DNA from 2 places in the Brucella sp. GW823-FHT04E01 genome. Region 1 is predicted to be linked to the other one. Evidence: riboswitches for the same ligand, from Rfam matches in the RefSeq annotation. Region 1 holds a riboswitch; the other holds the start of a gene.

Region 1 (11,298 bases):
CAAACACTTTATCGACCTCTCTGCTGTTCCGGCATCGGAACTTCGCGCTATCATGGAAGACGCCAAGGCGCGCAAGGCGCGCCTGAAGGCGGGAGAAATCGAACGACCGTTCGCAGGCAAGGTGCTTGCGATGATCTTCGAAAAGCCTTCCACGCGCACGCGTGTGTCGTTCGATGTCGGCATGCGCCAGCTTGGCGGCGAGACGATCATGCTGACCGGTTCGGAAATGCAGCTCGGGCGCAGTGAAACCATCGCCGATACGGCGAAAGTTCTGTCGCGCTATGTTGATGCGATCATGATCCGCACCACATCGCATGAACGCATGCTGGAACTTGCCGAATATGCAACTGTTCCGGTTATCAATGCACTGACGGACGATACGCACCCTTGTCAAATCATGGCTGACGTTCTTACATATGAGGAACATCGCGGCCCGATCAAAGGCAAGACTTTTGCCTGGATGGGGGACGGTAACAACGTCCTCCACTCGCTGGTTGAAGCTGCGGCGCGTTTTGATTTCAACGTCAATATCGCAACGCCGGAAGGCAGTGAACCCAAGTCGCAATATGTCGATTGGGCGAAAGCGAATGGCGCGAGCATCATGTCTACCATCGATCCGGAAAGAGCGGCGAACGGCGCAGATTGCATCGTGACCGATACGTGGGTTTCGATGGGGCAGGAAGATCATGCCCGCGGCCACAACGTTTTCATGCCCTATCAGGTCAATGCGCGACTGATGGCAAAAGCTGATCCGAAGGCGCTTTTCATGCACTGCCTGCCTGCACATCGCGGCGAGGAAGTGACGGATGAAGTGATCGATGGACCACAATCGGTCGTATTCGATGAAGCGGAAAACAGGCTCCATGCCCAGAAAGCCATTCTGGCCTGGTGTCTGCAAAGCCGCGATCTGGGAGCATAATTTGGCTGACAAGACCAGCAATGAGCATACCGAAGTCGAGAACATCCAGGTCAATCTGGGCGATTTCGACTTCGCAGGCGATGACGCCGTTGTGCCCTTTCAGGTGGAAGGACTCGACGTGCGTGGTCGCGCGGTTCAGCTTGGCGCGAGTATCGACGGCATTCTGAAACGCCATAACTATCCGGAAGAAGTGGCCCGCCTGCTGGCGGAAGCGACGGTGCTGACCGTATTGCTTGGCACGTCGCTCAAATTTGAAGGCAAGTTCATCTTCCAGACGCAGTCCGACGGTCCCGTCGACATGCTGGTGGTCGACTTCCGCACGCCGCGTTCGGTGCGCGCCTATGCACGTTTCGACGAGGAACGGTTAAAGGAGGCGGTTGCCGCCCACAAGACGAAGCCCGAGGAACTGCTTGGACGGGGCACACTCGCCTTCACGGTGGATCAGGGCGCTTATACTCAGCGCTATCAGGGCATTGTTGCGCTTGATGGTTCGACGCTGGAAGAAATCGCCACGACCTATTTCCGTCAGTCGGAACAGATTCCGACTGATCTGAAACTGAGCGTTGCCAAGCTTGTCGAACGCGGTGCTGATGGTAAGCCAGTGGAACAGTGGCGTGCTGGCGGGCTGATCATTCAGTTCCTGCCGGAATCCGAACTGCGTGCACGCATCCCCGACCTGCCAGGCGGTGATGAGGATGAAGCCGAAGTCGCCTTTCATCCCGAAGACGACGCATGGGACGAAGCCCGTTCGCTGGTTGGAACGATCGAAAGTTCTGAACTGACGGACCCGCAGGTCGGCTCCGAGCGGCTGCTTTATCGTCTGTTCCATGAACGCGGCGTGCGCGTCTTCGACTCTGTGCCTGTGCTGGACGAGTGTTCGTGCTCGCGGGACAAAATTTCCGGTGTGCTGTCAGGTTTTACAGCCGAGGAAATTGCAGAGAGTGCGGACAACGGCAAGATTTCCGTGACCTGTGAGTTCTGCTCGAAACGCTATGAGTTCGATCCGGCGGAATTCGCGCCAAAGTCCTAGGCTTTATTACAGCTGAGAAAATGGCTTGTTACCACTGGTGGCGAGCCATTTTTTATGACCAACCTAATTTAAAGTTCGCCTTTGTTCCGGAATATCCAGCGAGAAAGCGGGTATATCGACTTCGAACAAACTGCCGCCGTTGCCCTGCATCTGATAGCGCCCGACCATGACGCCCGATGTAGTGGTCAACGGGCAGCCCGATGAGTATTGAAAAGAGTCGCCTGGTTCGAGTGTTGGTTGTTCGCCGACCACGCCCGGCCCGCGCACTTCCTCGACATACCCGTTCGCATCGGTAATCTGCCAGTAACGCGAACGAAGCTGTACGGTTTCCGTGGAGTTGTTGGCAATCGTTATACGATAGCCCCAGACATAACGGTTTTCTTCGGGCTCGGACTGGTCTTCCAAATAGAAAGGTTCGACCGAAACTTCGATCCCCCGCGTTACCGCTCTGTACATGCGCACCCGCCCTACATTCACATCGGCCTTGGCACCTTGAGATCAGATAAAACCGGATCGCAATGATGCTTTGCATTGAACGGTTTGCCGATTCTGTTCATGGGCACCGTTGTTCGCCCCACCTATCGCTAAAGTTGCGGGGGAGGTCAACAATTCGGCACGTCAAATGAACGGCATTTGCCGAAATGTTCCGGCAAATGCTCAGTTTTAGCCTTTGTTTGCAGCCTAAATGCCACAATATAGCTATGTGTTTGCTTAGCGCGCGGCCTTCAGCGCTTCTTCTACATCCTCGACGAGATCATCCGTATCTTCGAGGCCAACCGAGATACGCAGGAGGCCGTCCGAGATAGCGAGTTCAGCTTTCGCCTCGTCGCTGAGGTTCTTGTGCGTCGTGGTTGCCGGGTGAGTAATCAGGCTTTTTGCGTCACCCAGATTGTTGGAGATGCTGAAAACCTGCAACGCGTTCTGGAACTTGAAGGCTGCTTCCTTGCCGCCGTCAAGTTCCAAAGCAATGAGGGTCGAGCCGCCGGTCATCTGCTTGGCGATGATGTCGGCCTGCGGATGGTCTGCCCGTCCCGGATAGATCACGCGCTTCACGCCCGGTTTGTTTGCGAGGAAGTCGGCAACCGCAGTCGCCGATAGCGTCTGCTGGCGCACGCGCACGGCCAGTGTTTCAAGACCCTTCAGCATGATCCACGCGTTGAATGGGCTGAGCCCCGGACCGGTGTGACGGAAATAATCCTGCAGGGTGTTTTCAATCCATTCGCGGTCGGAGAGGACTACACCACCAAGGCAGCGTCCCTGACCGTCGATATGCTTGGTCGCAGAGTAAACGACGATATGCGCGCCCAGCTCCAGAGGCTTCTGGAAAAGTGGTGTGGCAAAAACGTTGTCGACGATCAGTTTGGCGCCCGCTTCATTGGCGACCTGTGCAACGGCAGCAATGTCGATGATTTCGAGCGTCGGATTGGACGGGCTTTCAAGGAACATGACCTTGGTGTTCGGGCGAACAGCCGCTTTCCAGTTTTCAATATCGGAGCCGTCGATAATCGAGATTTCGACGCCATATTTCGGCAAGATAGTCTCTACGATGTAGCGACAGGAGCCGAAAACGGCGCGGGCAGAAATCACGTGATCGCCCGCCTGCACCTGACACAGGATCGCAGCTGCGACCGCCGCCATGCCGGATGCGGTTGCACGGGCTTCTTCGGCGCCTTCCAGCGCGCACATGCGTTTTTCGAACATGTCGGTGGTCGGGTTGGCATAACGCGAATAGATGAAACCCGGATCCTCGCCCTTGAAGCGCGCTTCGGCGGCTTCGGCATTCGGATAGAGGAAGCCCTGTGTCAGGAACATTGCTTCTGACATTTCGGCAAATCCGGAACGCAACGATCCGGCATGCACGAGCTCAGTTGCAGGGCGAAACTTGCGGGTATTCTCAGTCGTCATTTTTCCAACCTGTCGAAAGCTGGTCGGCCGGGGCAGGATAGTCGAGCCTCGGCGGCCAATAAAAAACCGGCCTTGCGAACACGCAAAAGGCCGGTAACGAACCGCGGCCTTTTTTAGCGAATTCTTTAACGTGGCTGCAAGCCGGCCGGCCAAATCACCACGGAACACATTTTCATTATGCCTGTTGAGTAGAGCCGTCAATGCCGAAACCGCCCCTTTTCGGGAAAAGCGCATCCCGCATGCCGTGATAATGCTTGGATTCCTGCGGAAAACCCGGTTTCTAGCTGCTGGAAGGGTTGGCATTGACGCCGCGAGCAGTCAATGGTCTTTGTCAAGCAATGCTTACAGCATGTCTCCCGAAAGTGGGAACCGGTTTCGGGATAAAGACATGCGTGAAAACAAGAGATTAAAGCATGTCGCTTGAACACGATAAAGCACGACGTGCTTTAGGCTACGGAGTATCGGGGTAATGATGCAGAAAGATGCTGGAATTCTGGCGGATGCGGATATTTCCGCGCTGTTTGAAAGCGGTTTGCTGGCGTCTCCACGCCCTCTTGATCCCGATCAGATACAGCCTGCAAGCCTCGATCTGAGGCTTGGCGCAAAGGCCTATCGTGTCCGCGCCTCCTTCATGCCGGGGCCAGGCACACCGGTCCTGGAAAAGCTGGAACGACTGAAACTGCACGAGATCGACCTGACCGCAGGGGCAGTTCTTGAGACCGGCTGCGTTTATATCGTTCCGCTCCTCGAAGGGCTGGCGCTGTCGGCGGACCTGTCGGCATCGGCAAACCCGAAAAGTTCAACGGGACGCCTCGATATCTTCACCCGCGTTATCGCGGACGGAGCGCAGGAATTCGACAAGGTGCCTGCGGGATATAATGGCCCGCTTTATCTGGAAGTCAGCCCACGCACATTCCCGATCGTCGTGCGCACGGGATCGCGCCTGTCGCAGATACGCTTCCGCAAGGGGCGGGCCCAGCTCGACGAAGCTGAACTCGCCGCACTGCATCATGCCGAAACACTGGTTGCTGCGGAAATGCCGAATATCTCCGGCGGCGGCATCGCCCTTTCGGTCGATCTTTCGGGCGGTCCTGACCGGCTGATCGGCTATCGCGGCAAGCACCATACGGCTGTGGTCGATGTGGACAAGCGCGCAGCGCACGACGTTCTCGACTTTTGGGAACCGATCTATGATCGCGGCGCGCGCGAACTCGTGTTGGATCCGGATGAATTCTATATTCTCGTCTCACGCGAGGCCGTGCATGTTCCCCCGCTTTATGCGGCGGAAATGACGCCGTTTGATCCGCTGGTTGGCGAATTCCGAGTTCACTATGCAGGCTTCTTCGATCCGGGTTTCGGGCACAGCGCTGCGGGTGGAACCGGCAGCCGCGCCGTTCTGGAAGTTCGCAGCCATGAGGTTCCGTTCATTCTGGAGCACGGGCAGATCGTCGGGCGTCTGGTTTACGAACACATGCTGCACCGCCCATCTGCGCTTTACGGTGTCGACCTCGGCTCCAACTATCAGGCGCAGCAGTTGAAGCTTTCCAAGCATTTTCGTTGACTGTATTAGCCTCCTCCGAGCAGATATAGTTCTGGGTGGAGGAGACCGACCTAAGTGACAACTGGAATCGAACGGGATCAGGACGGGAAGCTTCAAGCGACAACGGATGCCCCGCAGCGCAGGCTATCGGTCGGCATTGTTGCGCTACCGGGCTTTACGCTGAGTGCGCTCAGCCTTTTCCTCGATCCTTTTCGCCTTGCTGCCGATGATCGCGACAAGAGCCGTCAGATACGCTGCGCATGGAAAATCTGCGCGCTATCAGGAGACCCCGTAACCTCCAGCTCCGGCATGGTGATCGAGCCGACGGCCCCCATGGGAGAACTCGACGATTGTGATTATGTTGCCGTTGTCGGCGGGCTGCTTGCACAGTATCGGCCGAGGCAGCAGGCACTGATCGATATCATCAAGCGTGCGGACCGGCGCGGCAAGACCGTAGTCGGTCTTTGTACTGCCGCCTTTCTGCTGGCGGAGGCCGATCTTCTGCCGGACCGCAATTGCTGCGTCAGCTGGTTCCATCGTGACGATTTTCTGGAGCTTTTCGACGGTTATACAGCCGATACGACCAGCCTGTTTCACCGCAGCGGAAGACATTTCACCTGTGCTGGCGGGCTTGGTACGGCGTCGCTGGCGCTTTCAATCATACAGAACGAGATTTCCGAGGAATTGGCGCGCAAGAGCGCATCCATCCTCATGATCCCTTATGAGCTTGTACGTTCCGAACAACCCGCTCTGAGTTTCAACGGTGTACGCTCGCCGATGATCCGCAAGGCGATCCGTATTTTTGAGGAAACGCTGGAAGACCCGGTGCCGATGATCGATGTCGCGCGACGATTGGGAATTTCTGTCCGCCAGATGGAGCGTGGTTTCAAACTTGCCCTTGAGCGAACGGCATTCGAGGTTCGCGAAGAACTTCGGGTTAAAAAGGCCAAGGAACTTTTATCCGAAACAGGTCTGTCCCTGCTGGAAGTGGCCGTTGCAAGCGGTTTCACCGATACGCGCAGCATGAACCGTTCATTTTCGCGGCAAAAACAGAAAGCTCCGCGAGATTACCGCAAACAGCGATAAACGAGTGTGGAACTTGCGAAGGCTGCACGGACAGCCTATTTCTTGCGCGATGAATCTGTCGCTTTGACCAATAACCACTCAGGAGATTTGCATGTCGGATGGTGTGAACCGTTTTCTTGGCGATACCCCCGCCCGTGTCCTGATCAAGCTGGTGCTGATCTCGCTGGTCGTCGGCGTGGTCATGAGCGCGTTTCACTGGACGCCTTATGATATTTTCTATGGCATTCGCGATTTCTTCCTGCGCCTGTGGAATATGGGCTTTTCGGCAATCTCAGGTTTTGTCGATTATCTGATCCTTGGGGCGGCTGTCGTCATTCCTGCCTTTATTTTGCTCCGTATCCTCAGCTACCGGAAATGAACTCAATTCGGTAATTGGATAGCTCAGACAGGCAATGCAGCAAAAACAAGGATTAACACTTAACCGGCGCGGCTTTCTGGTCCTCGCCGGTGGGGCGCTGGCGGTGTCGGTCGTGCCATTGAACATGGCGCTGGCTGCCGGAGACAATGATCCCACCCCGATTTTCAACGCTATTCGCAAGGCAAATGGTCTGCCTTTGATGGCGACCGATTCCAAGCTCGAGCAAGCCGCGCTTTATCAAGCAAGGCGTATGGCGAGTTACGGAAAGATCGGCCACAGCGTCGGTTGGGGCAATGGCTTCGTCGCGCGACTGCGCCAGGCGGGTATCCGCGGACCAGCCGCCGAAAACGTGGCCTCGGGACAGCGTGATACCCAAGCCGTCTTCGACGCATGGATGAAATCGCCGGGCCATCGCAAGAACATGCTCGATCCGACATTCGAGCATTATGGCCTTGCCTGGGCTACGCCTGAAAACAAACCCACTTACATATATTGGGCCATGATGTTGGGTCTTTAACATTGCTGTTTCTCCTGACAGTTCGCTGTCAGGAACTGCGACAATGCGGTGGCCGAATTATCTGTAGTTTCGATTGATTCCAGAGTAGATGATCTTCATCAGAGGGAATGCATTCGGGACAAGCATTATGGATCAGTCGCTGCAACGTGTTGGTGGCGTAACAAGGCCGTTCGACGTAACGCACCGGATGGTGATGCTGATCGCCATTCCCATGACGCTTGCTGCAATCACGACGCCGCTTCTCGGACTTGTGGACATGGGCGTTGTCGGCCAGATGGGACAGGCCGAGCTGATCGGCGGTCTGGCGATCGGCGCGCTGGTATTTGACTTCCTGCTATCGATGTTCAACTTCCTCCGCTCCGGCACGACTGGACTTGTGGCGCAGGCCGTGGGTGCGGAAGATGCAGTGGAAGAACAGGCGATCTTCTGGCGCGCAATCATTATCGCGGTGGTAGCCGGCAGTCTGATGATCCTGTGCCTGCCGATCATCATCGCTGTCTCGTCCACTTTCATGCATCCAACTTCCGCCACGCAGGAAGCCATGGCGACCTATGTGTCGATCCGCATGTTGTCGGCACCGGTTGCGCTGATCAATTATTCGATCCTCGGGCTGGTTCTTGGCCGCGGACAGGGCCTTGTCGGTCTCGGTCTTCAAGTGCTGCTCAATGGCATCAATATAGTGCTCTGCATCATCCTCGGTCTTGAAATGGGCTGGGGCGTCACGGGGGTTGCCTGGGCGACAGTGACTGGTGAAACGGTTGCCGCTCTCGTCGGCATGTTCATCGTGCTGAGGCATTTCCGCAAGGATGCATCCCTGCGTCCGAACCGGGCACGCATCTTTCAGAAGCAAGGAATTTTGCGCATGTTCGCGGTCAATCGCGACATCATGATCCGTTCGTTCCTGCTTCTGACTGCCTTCGCGTTTTTTACGCGGGCGGGATCCGACCTTGGGACGGTCACGCTTGCGGCCAATGCCGTCTTGTTGAACTTCTTTCTCGTTGCCGGTTTCTTTCTGGACGGCATGGCGGCGGCTGCCGAACAGATTGTCGGCCGGTCGATCGGAGCGCGTTACAGCCCGGCCTTTGTGCGGGGTGCCAAGCTCACTTTCGTGTGGGGGCTGGTCATGGCGAGCATCATCGCCTTTTTCCTGCTGGTGTTCGGCGATGCCATCATTGGGCTTCTGTCCAAGGCGGAAGACGTTCATGCCGAGGCTTTGAAATATCTGCCATGGGCGGCGCTGACAGGCATTACGGGGCTGCTGGCCTTCCATATGGACGGGGTCTATATCGGCGCCACATGGTCGCGCGACATGCGCAACATGATGTTTCTGTCGCTCGCACTCTTTATGGTTGTTCTTTATGCGGCAAAGCCCGTGATGGGCAATCACGGGCTTTGGCTGGCTCTCAATCTGTTTCTGTCTATCCGCGGCGTTACGCTTCTGGCGATTCTTCCGCGACGCTATCGTACAGAATTCATCGCTTGATCATGCAGACAGTTCGCGCCGGGCCCAGTCTTTGGTGTCCCGGTCGCGCAGTGCGGCGATGTTGGTAACGCCCTCACGTTTTACAGCGGCGGACAGGCCGCGCACGATTTCAGCAGGCAGGTTCGGGCCGCGATAGATCAGGCCCGTATAAAGCTGGATGAGATCGGCGCCTGCCTTGATCTTCGTCAGCGCTGTCTCGGCGCTATCCACGCCGCCGACACCGATCAGCGGCATGTCAGGACCGACGCGCTCGCGCATCCGGGCAAGGACGATGGTGGAACGGTCGAAAAGTGGGGCACCGGAAAGCCCACCTGTTTCATCACGATTTTCTGCGCTTTTCAGTCCGGCGCGTGAAAGTGTCGTATTGGATATGATGATGCCGTCCAGCTTCTGTTCGGTTGCCTCGGCGGCTATATCGTCCAGTTCTTCATTGGTCAGATCGGGCGCGATCTTGAGGAAAACCGGACGCTTCAGCGTGCACATCTTGCCTTCTTCGTTTCGGGCTTCCAGTACCCGGCTCAACAATTCACGCAGGCTGTCGCGAGCCTGAAGATTGCGCAGACCCGGAGTGTTGGGCGAAGAGATGTTGACCGTGAAATAACGTGCCAGCTGATAGAAGCGGCGAATACCGGCAACATAATCGGCGATGCGGTCTTCGGCATCCTTGTTGGCGCCGATATTGACGCCCACGATACCGCTCTTGCCTGCACGTTGCGACAGGCGCTTAAACGCCGCATCATGGCCTTCATTGTTGAAGCCAAGACGATTGATAACCGCTCTATCTTCAACGAGGCGGAAAATGCGCGGGCGTGGATTGCCGCTTTGGGGGCGCGGTGTGATGGTGCCGATTTCGGTGAAGCCGAAGCCCAGTTTCAGCAATGCATCCGGGACTTCGGCGTTCTTGTCATAACCCGCCGCCATGCCGAGCGGATTTGGAAACTGCAGGCCGGCAACCTTGACGGAAAGAGCCGGATCGTTTGGCGCGCCGCAGGTGACAAGACCTGTCTTCAGGCCAGCGATGGAAAGGCCGTGTGCCTGTTCCGCATCAAAGGCAAAGAGGGCACGTCGCCCGAGAGTTTCAAAAAGCCCGCTCATTAATCTTCCAGCTCCGGAAAAATGTGAAGACCATCATCGCCCAGTGGCAAGGGTTCAACCTTCAAAACAGCTGCAAGCGGCAGCTCGCCGTAAAGATGAGGAAACAGGGCTCCGCCGCGTGAAACTTCAAATTTCAATGCTGCTCCAAGCGCGGAAGCGTTCACACTGATCAGAAGCAAATCCTGTTGGCCCGCAAAATGCTTGGCTGCCGTTTCCCGCACCTGTGTTGCAGTAGAGAAATGGATATAGCCGTCGGCAATATCAACCGGAGCCCCGGTAAAACTACCAGCCTGTTCTGCTTGTGCCCAAAGGTCGCGCGGAGCGATCTTATAGATGATCTCATTGGTCATAGCTGCTCTCTAGACCGAAATTCTTCGGAAATCAAAGTCCCGCATGTTCGATTTTCGTCGTAAACGTCCCATATGATGGGGACATTTCAAAGAGAAGCTGAAGGGAATTGCATTATGTTGAACAGAAAGACACTGATGGTTCGTAATCTGGCTGCTGTTGCTCTTCTCGGTTCAGCGCTTGCTCCAAGTGTTGCATTTGCGCAGGAAAACGGGCGTTATCGGCTGGAAGGCACGGAAACCGGTTATGTCCGCCTGGATACACGAACCGGGGCGCTCTCGACCTGCACGGAGCAGCAGGGACAACTCGTCTGCAAGATGGCGACCGAAGATCGCGAAGCTTATGAGAACGACATTGCCGACTTGCAGGATCGTCTAGAGAAGCTTGAAGACAAGGTGTCCGCTCTTGAGGGGAAGGGCGGAAGTGCCGCTTCTGGCCTGCCGACCGAGCAGGAATTCGAGCAGTCCATGAGCTATATGGAACGCTTCATGCGTCGCTTCATGGATATTGCGAAAAGTTTCGACAGCGAGCCGGAAAGCCCGAACAAAGAAACTGCGCCGGGCGGTCGGACCTGACGATAAAGAAAAAAGGCGCCATGCGGCGCCTTTTCATTAGAGCATTTCCAACAAAAGTACGAAGCGGTTTTGCGTAGGATAATGCGTAAAAACAAACAGATAGAGCGGAAGCGCGAACGAATGTGAATGCTTTCCGCTCTATTGAGCGAAACGCTTTGTCGCTTCGATCAGTTCATGGGTGATGCCGGGCTCTGTGACGGCGTGCCCTGCATCCTCGACGGTTCTGAGATCGGCTTCGGGCCACATCTTCTTCAACTGCCAGGCATTGATAAACGGCGTGCAGACATCATAGCGGCCATGCACGATCACACCAGGAATATGCCGGATGCGATCGACATTGCGCAGAAGCTGGTCATCGGAATCGAGGAAGCCGCGATTCTGGAAATAGTGGCATTCGATACGCGCAAAGGCGATCGCGTACTGATCTTCGCCAAAGGCGTCG
Region 2 (11,298 bases), on a different contig from region 1:
TTGAGTGCATAGCGGGCTTCGAGGAAATCGACGAAGCGTGCAACGATATAAATGAGGACCATGTAGATGGCCGCGGCGATGCCGAAGATTTCAAACGGACGATAGGTCGAGCCGATGAAACGTTGAGCCGTGTAAGTCAGTTCGACCACGGAAATCGCGGAAACGAGAGCAGACCCCTTGATCAGCATGACTGTATTGACACCGAGCGAACGGATCATGAGCCGCGCTGCCTGCGGCAACACCACAAAGCGCATCGACTGTCCGTTGCTGAAGCCAATGGAACGGGCGGCTTCGTTCTGCCCGGTATCGACCGTCAGAATGGCGCCTCGCATGGCTTCGGCGTAATAAGCGCCGATATTAAGGCCAAGACCAATGGCACCGGCTGCGAATGGTTCGAGATTGATGCCGATCTGCGGGCCGCCGAAATAGAGAACGAAAAGTTGCAGAAGGCACGGCGTGCCGCGAAAAACGCTGACATAGGCTGTACCGATAAAACGCAGCGGCCAGAAACGCGATAATTTTGCAGATGTGGCAAGCGCACCGACGCTCAACCCGATCAGAATGGCAAGCGCCGATATTTCGACGGTAACCAGGGCGGCCTCCAAAAAATATGGAAACACGTCCACCATCAAAGAGAAGTTCATTATCTCCCCTTTCCTGTCTGGAAAACCAAGCCGGAAAGAAATGTTGCCGGGACAATTGCGTTAATAGCTGTCCCGGCTCGGGGTTTCATGCGGTTAGCGGATGTCGCGACCGATCCACTTGGTCGAGATTTTCTCGTAGGTACCGTCCGCTTTCATGTCGTCGAGAGCCTTGTTGATCGCATCCTTAAGCTCAGGGTTACCCTTGCGCAGAGCGATGCCGACATTGTCGGTGCCCTGAAGTTCAGGCGTATCGAGCTGACGAACCTTTTCGCCGCTTTCCTTGATGGCGATCAGGATCGGAATGTCATCCGATGCAATGGCGTCCACGCGGCCTGAACGAAGCTCAAGCAGTAGTTCCGGGATGCCCTTATAGGTACGGACGGTCCAGCCACCCTGCTCGCGCGCCCACTTGTCGCTGGTTTCACCAAGCGTCACGGCAATGGTCTTGCCCTGTTTCAGTTCGTCCATGGACTTCACCGGCGAGGCTTCCGTCACGAAAATTCCACGGCCACCGCGATAGTAAGGGCCTGCGAAATCGACAGCCTTTTCGCGTTCCGGCGTGATGCTCATGCTGCCGACGACCACATCGAACTTGCTCGCACGCAGGCCTGCAATGATGCCGTCGAAAGCGGTGGTCACGACAACCGGCTTTACATCAAGGCGCTTGGCAATTTCGGTGCCGATATCGACGTCGAAACCGACCACCTGGTTCTGACCATCAACAAAACTGAATGGCGGGAAAACACCGCTCATGCCGATGCGCAATTCGCCACTTTGCTTGACCTTTTCGAGGTCGTCCGCATGAGCGGGAGCGAGCATCATCAGCGCACCGACGCCAGCGGCAATGAGCGAAGACAGAAGGGTTTTCATTTCATTTTCTCCTAAGTGATCGTATCGCGATCACGGGCGATGCCCGTTCCGAGCGCCCGGCTGGACGCATCTTTCCAGATCGTCGACGCCCGACGGGCGACGGCAAATTTCTTGGGAAAACAGATTCGGAACAGGCAAGAACGATATGCTCTGGTTACCCAGGAGCGGGAGAAAGAAAAGCTCCATCGATCCACCTCCGAAATTCCCCTTGCCGGTTGCGTTGCTTGCTTATCCGGCTTGTTTGTTTTCAAGCACGCTAACGGAGCAAAGGATCAACGAAAACGTCAATTCTGTATAGAAATGTCCAGCAATCTGCGATAAACGCAATCAAACTGACGAAATCGTCAAATGGCGGTGTGGTGATGGATGATCTGGATCAACGATTAATATCGGAACTGCGCATCAATGCGCGTGCGTCCATTCCGACTCTCGCCAGCATTTTGGGTGTGGCGCGGGGCACGATCCAAAGCCGGATGGAGCGCCTGATCGCATCGGGCGTCATTGCAGGCTTTACAGTCAGATTGAAGGATCATGGTGCCACCGACATGATCCGCGGCATCATGATGATCGAATTGACCGGGAGAAACATCAAAAGCGTGATAGCGACTTTACGCAAGAACCCCGGCTTTTCCGCGGTGAACACCACGAATGGTACGTGGGACCTGATCGCCGAGATCGAAGTCCCCAACATGAATGAATTTCACCGGCTGGTAACAGGTATCCGCGCCATGGACGGGATCGCGAAATCCGAGACACACATCTTTCTCGGACCCGCCTGAACCTTCGGCTGCCTATTCCGCCGCTTCAGCCACATAACCGAACTGCATGATGGCATCCGGCGCAGCAACACCCGGCAGAATACGACCGTCATTCACCGGCGCGCCCATCTGGGTGGTCATGGGAATGACGCCCGCCCAGATTGGCAGGGCATAATCGGCATCGTCATCCTTCGGCGGACCGGAGCGAACCTTTGCTGACGCTTCATTCAGTTCCAGTTCCAGAAGCATGGTGGCCTTCAGCTCCTTTGCCATCATCGGCCGCAGGCTTTCCCAGCGACCCGGAAAAAGGCCGTTTACGAAGCTGCGCAAGTGATGTTCCTTCACCGCGATGTCCGAAACTTTGCGCGCTGTCCCGAAAGCCATGACCGAACGGTAATTGCAGGAGTGGTGAAACGCCGAGCGAGCGAGGACCAGCCCGTCGAGCAACGTAAAGCTTACGCACACTTCTGCTTCGTCGCAGCTTTCCAGCATACGACTGGCGGATGATCCGTGCCAGTAAATGAAATCGCCTTCACGCCAGACCAGCGTGGGCGTGACATAGGGCGTTCCGTTGAACACATAGGCCACATGCGCCAGAGGCTGCGCATCGATGATTGCGTGAACCGTGGCTGCGTCATAGGCACCGCGCTCATGCAAGCGTTTTACACGGCTGCGTTCTGAAGGGGCTGTCGTCATGGCCGATTTTTCTCCTTTGTATTCGGCCAAACTGCCCTCATAGTGGCTTTGAGAAAATAGCCACTTTAAGAGAATACTATGATGCCAATTTCGAATACACTTCCAGAATTCGGGATTGATCGCTCCAGCGATGTCTCGCTGACCGCCCAACTGGTTGATCAGATAAGACAAGCGGTTTTAGCCGGACGCCTGAAACCCGATTCAAGATTGCCGTCTACCCGCGCCTTATCTCTGGAACTCGGCCTGTCACGAACAACCGTTCTCGCGGCATTCGACCAGTTGATTGCCGAGGGCTATCTCGAAGGACGTCAAGGTTCCGGAACCCATGTCACCGCCGAACTTCCCGACACCAGTCTGACAGTCGACCATCCGCCCCTCGACGCGATAGTCCAGCCGCAGTTACATCAAGAGGAAGCCAAACCTTTTCATCTTGGTGTATTTGATAGTGATCATTTCCCACACGACGAGTGGGGGAAGCTGCTCGGGCGCATCTGGCGCAACCCATCCCCTGAGCTGCTAAGCAGTGATGATGTGTTCGGCTTTCATCCTTTGCGATCTTCACTTGCCCGTCATTTGCACGAGTGGCGCGGGATGATTGTGTCACCAGAGCAGATTATCATTACCGGCGGCAGCGCGGACGCTCTTTCCCTCATTCGGGAGGCCCTGTTTGTACCGGGTGACAGACTGTGGATGGAGGAACCGGGCTACCCGCCTGCGCGCAAGATCCTTGGCGTCAATGGCCTTGACATCATTCCCGTCCCCATTGATGGCGGGGGTCTCGATGTTTCGACCGCGCGAGACAAGGCCAACAATGCGCGTGGAGCGTTTGTCACACCGGCACGGCACCACCCGACAGGCGTGACCATGCCATTAGGGCGCCGGCTGGAGCTGCTTGCCTGGGCAAGGGAACGCGACGCCATCATCATCGAGGACGATTATGACAGCGAGCACCGTTATGTCGGCCAGCCATTGCCATCTCTGATGTCGCTTGATCCAGATCGCATCCTTTATATCGGAAGTTTCTCCAAGGTCTTTTCGCCACTCCTGCGGCTCGGTTTTCTGATTGTACCGTCGCACATGACCACTCGATTCAGGGCGCTGCGACAAACCTTGTTCCCAGCGCCATCGCCCTTGGCCCAACCGGCATTGGCCAGTTTTATCGAAACGGGAGCCTTTGCACAGCACATCAGGCGCATGCGGCGCATACATGCATCGCGGCGGCGTAAACTGATTGCAGCACTGGCGCCCGGAGAGCCGGAACTGTTCCAGATTGAGGCCCCTCCTGCCGGGCTTTCATTGCTGCTGGCTTTGCCAGACGGGAAAAGCGATACGCGCCTTGCCACTGTTCTCGCAGATGCTGGTATCGAGGTTTATCCGCTATCAACGCTCTATACAAAACTGACGCCACGTCAGGGGCTTATCCTCGGATTCTCAGGATTTGATGAAACCGCATTGGAGAATTCGGCAACAGCGCTGATAAAAATTCTTCAACAATCGAATTAGAGAATGTGCATTAGCAATTTCGTAAACTTTGGATTCAGCATTTCCCGGTAAGCTTTGATTAGCAATTAGCTCGGAGGGAGCGTTGCAGCCCATTTGTTTTGCGTTACGGGTGCTCATGCGTTCTTCGGTTGTATCAGTCATTGCCCTTGCCTGCGCCGCTTTGACGGGCTGTACGTCAAGTTCGGGCATCGACAGCATTATGCTCCAGTCGAAGACATCGGCTGAGACCACAAGTTCGGTGGCTCGCCCGGTTCCGCCCGCCCCCTTGAGCGAAATGGCGAGCGCACCGCAGCCGATGCCAGCTGCCGAGCAGGAAGAAGTTCTGGCTTGGGCCGGCCCCATTCCGGATGCGGGTCCGTTCAAGGCAGAACCGCCTGCTCCCGTTACACCGCAACCGCAGTTGCAGGAACGCCCTCAGGTGCGCATCTCTGTTCCAAAGCCGGAAGTCGCAGCCTATCCGCCGGTGCGCCTCGCACCACAGGAACGATCGAAAGTCTACAGCCACCGCTTTCGTGATGCGAAACCAATCAATTTCGGACGCTCATCGCCGCGCAAGCTGGCAGTGCACGGTGTGGACGTCTCCCGCTGGCAGGGTGATATCGATTGGGTGAGACTGCGCACGCAAGGTGCAAACTTCGCCTACATCAAGGCGACCGACGGCGGCGACCACCTCGATCCCATGTTCCGCAAGAACTGGCGCGAAGCGAAAGCAGCGGGCATCAAACGCGGTGCATACCACTTTTTCTACTGGTGCCGCGTGGCAAGCCAGCAGGCCGATTGGTTCATCCGCAATGTTCCAAAGGAAGCCGATGCGCTTCCACCTGTCATCGACGTAGAATGGAACGGCGATTCCTCCTGCAAGCGTCGGCCTTCTCCGGCGCAGGTGCGGGAAAAGATGCAGGTCTTCATGGACAGGCTGGAGCAGCATTATGGCAAGCGGCCAATCATCTATACAGCTCCGGACTTCTATGACGATAACCTGAAAGGTGCCTTCACCAACTATCCATTCTGGCTGCGTGCCGTTGCCCAGCATCCGTCGAAGGTCTATCCGGGTCGCCCATGGACCTTCTGGCAGTATTCCGGGTCGGGTCTGTCGCAGGGCGTGAACGGTAAGATTGACCTGAACGTTTTCCACGGCTCAGAGGACGACTGGCACAGATGGCTGGCGCGTGCCGCCAGCTAAACAGCAAGAAACTGGCCAGAAGCCGGTTTGGATGTTATGAAGTTATATCAGGGATAACCGAAGCTTTGCCTCGAAACCCGGCATGCAATATCGCCATGCCGGGCCATTTGCTGCCCGCATGGTGTTACCATGAAAGGGAATGGCAAATATGGACATCCGGTTATTTGTGCTGGCGCTGGCAACCTTCGTTACCGGCACCGCCGAGAACATTATCGTCGGCATTCTTCCGGGCATCGCACCCGGTTTGAATGTCTCAGTCAGTGCTGCTGGGCAGCTCACATCAATCTTCTCGATTACCTTTGCGCTTACCGCTCCAATGGCACTCGTTCTCACAACGCGCTTCGAACGGAAAGCCATCCTCGTCTTCGCCTTGGGCGTTTTCGTCGCAAGCAATATCATCGCGAGCATTAGCTCCAATTATGCTGTCCTGTTTATCGCGCGCATCGGCATGGCCTCCGCAAGTGCAGTCGTCTGCCTGATTGCCACCATGCTGGCGACAGAGCTGGTTAGTCCCGCAATGCGCGGACGCGCCATCGGGATCATATTCATGGGTATAAGCGGATCGATGGTGGCCGGTGTCCCCACGGGAATGATTGTCAACGATTGGCTGGGCTGGCGTGCGGTCTTCCTGTGCCTGGCACTGGCGGCAGCTTTGGTGCTGCTCCTGTCGTTGCTTTCCCTGCCCCGTGCAGGACGAAGCCTGCGTGGCTTGCCACCTTATATGCCGCACCTGAAATCCTTTCGGCTGGTATCAGCACAATTGGTTTCCATCCTGATGATCGGCGGTCATTTCGTCTTGTTCGCCTATCTGTCACCCTATCTTCTGGAGGCTGTCCACATCTCTTCACAGAAAGTCATCTGGGCGATGGTGGCGTTCGGCATGGCCGGAATGACAGGCGGTTATCTCGGTGGTTTGCTCGTCGACAAGTTGTCGCCTCGGCTGGCTATCGTGCTGACGCCGCTCCTCTATTTGACGGCGTTAGCAACGATACCACTTGCAACAGGGTCCAGCACTATTTTCGGCGCGGTACTGATGATCTGGGCTTGTATCAGCTGGATGATATCACCCGTCGTTCAGAGCTTTCTCATCACGACCGATCCCGCAACGGCAGATGCCGGTGTCGGGATCAATCTATCTGCCATGCACATAGGCGTAGCGCTTGGCACGGCCACGGGCGGACTTGCTTTACGGCACTGGCACTTGCAAGCCCTGCCGTGGATCGGATGCATTCTGGTCGCGCTTTCCTTACTGTGTGCCCTTAACGCTTCCCGATATTTTGCAGGTCGTAAGGCGTCGATTGATACATCTCGTTGATCCAGTTTCCAAACAGAAGATGCGCGTGGCTGCGCCAGCGGTTTTCCGGCTGGCGCGTCGCGTCATCTCCGGGGAAATAGTTCGCTGGAACCTTTGTTTCAGGCTGAGCCTGAATGTCGCGGAAATACTCATCGGCAAGCGACGTTGTGTCGTACTCCACGTGATTGAACATATGCAGCGCGCGATGACGTGGATCGTCCAGCAGGCAAAGGCCCGTTTCCGGACTATCGACCAAAACCTTCAGCTCACTCTCGGCTGGAATGTCGCTCTTGCGCACTTCGGTCCAGCGTGAAACCGGGATTTTGAAATCATCCGAGAACCCGCGAAGGTAGGGAGACGACGGCGCAAGATTGCGCTGGCTATAGACGCCCGACGCCTTGCCCGGCAGCTCGTACTTGCCCATGCCGTGGAAATGATGGACCGCAGCCTGTGCGGCCCAGCATATATTCAGTGACCGGTGCACATGGGTCTGCGTCCAATCGAAGACACGCTGCATCTCATCCCAATAGGTGACTTCCTCGAACTCGAGGCGTTCGACCGGAGCACCGGTGATGACAAAACCGTCAAAGCGTTGGTCCCGCACCTCTTCCCACGGCTGGTAGAACGACAACATGTGATCGGCAGGCGTATGGCGCGCCACATGGTTGGTGATACGAACAAGAGTTAGCTCGACCTGCAGCGGTGTCGCGCCAAGCAGACGCGCAATCTGCGTCTCTGTCGTGACCTTGTTCGGCATCAGATTGAGAAGGCCGATCTTCAGCGGACGAATATCCTGACGAATGGCATCTGCTTCGCGCATGACCATGACGCCCTCGGCCTGGAGAACACTGGTTGCTGGCAGATCGTCAGGAATTTTAATCGGCATGTCGCGTCGGTCCCTAGTTTATGTTGGGGGAGGACGCGAGTGGCTTTATCCGTATATTTGCCGGTTTGGCCACATCCTCTCTTTACAGAGAGTACCACCTTGCCCGGAGAGGCAGGTTGGCGTTGGGCGTCTCCCCAACTCTTGATGTGATGTCACTTCTACTCAAACTCTTTCGGGGTGGCAATAGGGTTTAAGTGTCGCCTTAAAGTGTATGAGAAATTTCCATTTCTTTTGCCGATCAGTTTATGAATGTTGCACTCAGCGACTTACAAAATTTGGAATGAACGTCCTTCAAATTTTTTCTATGGCGGCTTTCAACGCGCTTACACGCTGAACTGATGTCCGAAATGATTGTTCTGCGGCAAAACCGAAAGCGATAGCGCGAGAATCCTTCTCTTCGACCGGGACACGGCATGAAGCATGAATCTCTGCCGCGCCCGTTGCCTCCACGATCCGTCTCGCATTCTCCGCGTTGACGCCGCTGCCGGGCATGATGCGGATTCGGCCACCAGCCAACTCAGCCAGCACCCGCAGATTATCCAACCCCTTTTCCGCAGTTTGTGACAGACCAGACGTCAGAATGCGCTCGAAGTCGAGTGCAATTGCTTGCTGTACGGCAATCTCCATATTCGGAACGAGATCGAATGCGCGATGAAGCGTCGTTCCAAGGCCTTTTGCTTCTGCAACCAGTCTTTCCAACATGGCGACATCAAGAGAACCGTCGCTCAGCGAAGCTCCAATGACAACACCGGCCAAACCGGCATTTCTGGCATTACGAATATCCGACACCATGATGGCTTCATCTTCTGTCGAAAAGCAGAAATTGCCCGCGCGCGGTCTGATCATTGCGTAAACCGGGATTGGCGCTTTCAAGGCAAGCTCCATCAATCCCAGCGAAGGCGTCAAACCACCAAGCTCAAGCGCAGAACAGAGCTCGATACGATCCGCACCACCTTCTATTGCCGACCGCAACCCTTCGGCGCTATCTACGCAGACTTCAAGTAACACGCTCACGTCTGATGCCCCAATATTGCGGCCCCAACCAAACCGCCATCACTGCCGAATACACCCGGAACGACCAATGGCTGGTTCATTTTCCGCAAAATTCTGGCCCTGACGGCCGTATCAAGTGCGGAGATCAATTCGGAAGCAGTAGCAAGTCCACCACCAACCGGAATAATCGACGTGCCTGTTATGTTGACGACGGCTGCAAGCGGATCGGCAACCAGCTGGAGATAAGCGGTAATCGTCCGTCTCGCCTCCGGTCTGCCTTCCAGCCATTCCTGCAGGACCGCATGGCTACTCGCATCTATACCGTTCAAAAACTGGTGCAGTTTTTCGATCCCGCGCGCGCCGCCAATCGTATCGACGCAACCGCTCTGGCCGCAGCCGCAATCGAAGCGAGGAACCGACACTGTTTGTCCGTCTATTTCTACATACGTGTTGAGGATCGGGCCATGCCCCCATTCGCCAGTCAAACCGGCTTTACCGCGAACCAATCGACCGTCGATAACAAGCCCGCCGCCAACACCTGTGCCCAGCACTGCGCAAAAAACTATGTCGTGCCCCTTACCGGCCCCTTCGATAGCTTCTGCAAGGGCCAGACAATCAGCATCATTGGCGGCGATCACCTGTCGCTCCAATCGCTCGCCGAGTTCAAGGCTTAATCTGTGATCGGTGATGCAAGGAATGTTCGCCGAGAAAGCGGAACTTGTTACTGGATCAACCAATCCAGCGATGGAAAGTGCAAGTGGCCCCACCTCGTCCGATGCGCGGGTTCGAAGCACAGTTTCCAATGCGCCCCCGAACTCATCCCAACTGCTTGCAGGGGTCGGCAACTTTTCAAGAAGTTCGATGTGTCCCGGATGTACAGAGCGGGCCAGCCGAATGAAGGACCCACCAACATCCGCGGCAAAAACAGTACCTGCCTGCCGAGACTGACGCATCCTTCTGTCGTGCATGATCGATCTTCCGCCGATACGTTTCGATGGTCCAACCAATCATCGCAAATGTATCGGCAGTCAATCGCAAGGCGCAATTATCCTACGGTTTTGGCGCCACGAGCGAGATGTTCACACCTTGCGGATCCTTGCATTGAACAACCCATTCCCCGTTCGGCACTTCCATCGGCTCTTGCAAAACCGCTCCGCCGAGAGACTTGACCCGGCTGGCAGCATTCTTCACGCCATCGACCATGAAATAGAAACCCCAGCCAACAGGAGTGCCGGGAGGTGCGGTCATGATACCGCCGTGATCGGCGCCATCGACACTGAACACCTTGTAATTGCCCATAGGCCCCATGTCGAAATTTCGTGAGAGCTTCCAGCCGAAAACTTTCTCATAGAACGGAAATACCGTCTCGCAGTTTTGAGCATACAGTTCATGCCAGCCCGGATGCCCCGGTTTGCGCGAACCGAAGTCAGCCGGTGGCGGCATGTCGTCTTTCGGTTCAAAAAGTGCAAAGATACCACCTTGCGGGTCCGAAACGATCGCAAACCGTCCAATGTCCGGGATATCCTGCGCTGCTCTGAGCACCTTGCCACCTTCAGCTTCAACCTTTTTGGCATATTCGTCTGCATTTGCGACACCGACATAACCGATCCAGCCGGGTTCGCCTCCGCAATCTTCCTTTGGCATATCCGCCATCGACATCATGCCTGCAATCATGCATCCGGGCACTTCGAACAATGTATATTTCATGCCGGGAACCCCGGCATCTTTCGCTGTCCAGCCGACAACTTTTGTATAAAAATCCTGTGCGTTGTCAGCATCTGTTGTCATAAGTTCGTACCAGACGAACGGAGAAGAGCCGTTTTTCATTGAAAGTACTCCCTTGGATTTATTTTACGGTTGAATGATCAGCCGCAGCAGCTGTGCTTGGAAGCCTGTGCTTCATACTCATCATGCCGTTTGACGAAATGCATCGTGCCATTTTCATTCCGGCCCTTGGGGGCTCGGTCGAGGATCATCAAAGTGCCTATCCACTCCTCGATGCCTCGGGCATAGCTGGAATAGGTGTGATAGATGGCACCGCTTTCGTCCTTGTAGAAAGCGCTCATGCCGGGCAGCTCATCAAAAGCATCTTCTGCAGCCAGCTTGTCGAAATTGTAGAAAACGCGGTTATTCTCGAGTTCATCCTTGGTAAAGGAGACGTGGTAATCGAAGTTGAAATCACTGCCTTCTGACGAAACCCATGGGAAATGCCAGCCCATCCGCTTCTTATAGGCTTCCAGCTTTGCCAGAGGCCCGCGCGAAACGGCAACTAGCGTGACGTCGTGATTGTTGAGATGAGTCACGGCACCATCAAGATTGTCGGCAAGGAACGAACATCCGGTGCAACCTTGATCCCAGTCGGGTCCGAACATGAAATGGTAGATCAGCAACTGGCTACGCCCGTCGAACAGTTCGGAAAGCGACTTCCGACCCGAAGGCGTATCGAATGCATAATCCTTATCAACCTTCAC

Evidence for each region. A riboswitch is a leader RNA that binds a small molecule or an ion and turns the genes downstream of it on or off. The one in region 1 is predicted to bind S-adenosylmethionine.
Region 2: linked by a shared signal. The riboswitch ahead of metA (homoserine O-acetyltransferase MetA) and the one ahead of AC1RHM_RS16370 (O-succinylhomoserine sulfhydrylase) in region 1 are both predicted to bind S-adenosylmethionine.

The regions. Positions count from the first base shown of each region.
Region 1 covers NZ_JBXAIK010000004.1:240,001-251,298, reverse strand. Annotated here, with positions in the region: gene argF (ornithine carbamoyltransferase) at 1-919, shown strand, start outside; gene AC1RHM_RS16380 (Hsp33 family molecular chaperone) at 921-1,949, shown strand; gene apaG (Co2+/Mg2+ efflux protein ApaG) at 2,013-2,405, opposite strand; gene AC1RHM_RS16370 (O-succinylhomoserine sulfhydrylase) at 2,661-3,854, opposite strand; SAM riboswitch at 3,946-4,025, opposite strand; gene AC1RHM_RS16365 (2'-deoxycytidine 5'-triphosphate deaminase) at 4,324-5,415, shown strand; gene AC1RHM_RS16360 (GlxA family transcriptional regulator) at 5,470-6,480, shown strand; gene AC1RHM_RS16355 (DUF6460 domain-containing protein) at 6,572-6,838, shown strand; gene AC1RHM_RS16350 (CAP domain-containing protein) at 6,873-7,355, shown strand; gene AC1RHM_RS16345 (MATE family efflux transporter) at 7,483-8,838, shown strand; gene AC1RHM_RS16340 (quinone-dependent dihydroorotate dehydrogenase) at 8,839-9,933, opposite strand; gene AC1RHM_RS16335 (DUF952 domain-containing protein) at 9,933-10,283, opposite strand; gene AC1RHM_RS16330 (hypothetical protein) at 10,398-10,856, shown strand; gene pip (prolyl aminopeptidase) at 10,995-11,298, opposite strand, start outside.
Region 2 covers NZ_JBXAIK010000003.1:778,603-789,900, forward strand. Annotated here, with positions in the region: gene AC1RHM_RS14040 (amino acid ABC transporter permease) at 1-644, opposite strand, end outside; gene AC1RHM_RS14045 (transporter substrate-binding domain-containing protein) at 738-1,514, opposite strand; gene AC1RHM_RS14050 (Lrp/AsnC family transcriptional regulator) at 1,877-2,293, shown strand; gene AC1RHM_RS14055 (pyridoxamine 5'-phosphate oxidase family protein) at 2,306-2,968, opposite strand; gene pdxR (MocR-like pyridoxine biosynthesis transcription factor PdxR) at 3,047-4,471, shown strand; gene AC1RHM_RS14065 (glycoside hydrolase family 25 protein) at 4,587-5,654, shown strand; gene AC1RHM_RS14070 (MFS transporter) at 5,794-6,969, shown strand; gene metA (homoserine O-acetyltransferase MetA) at 6,914-7,834, opposite strand; SAM-I-IV-variant riboswitch at 7,878-7,987, opposite strand; gene AC1RHM_RS14080 (copper homeostasis protein CutC) at 8,126-8,848, opposite strand; gene AC1RHM_RS14085 (ROK family protein) at 8,845-9,795, opposite strand; gene AC1RHM_RS14090 (VOC family protein) at 9,878-10,654, opposite strand; gene AC1RHM_RS14095 (DUF899 domain-containing protein) at 10,693-11,298, opposite strand, start outside.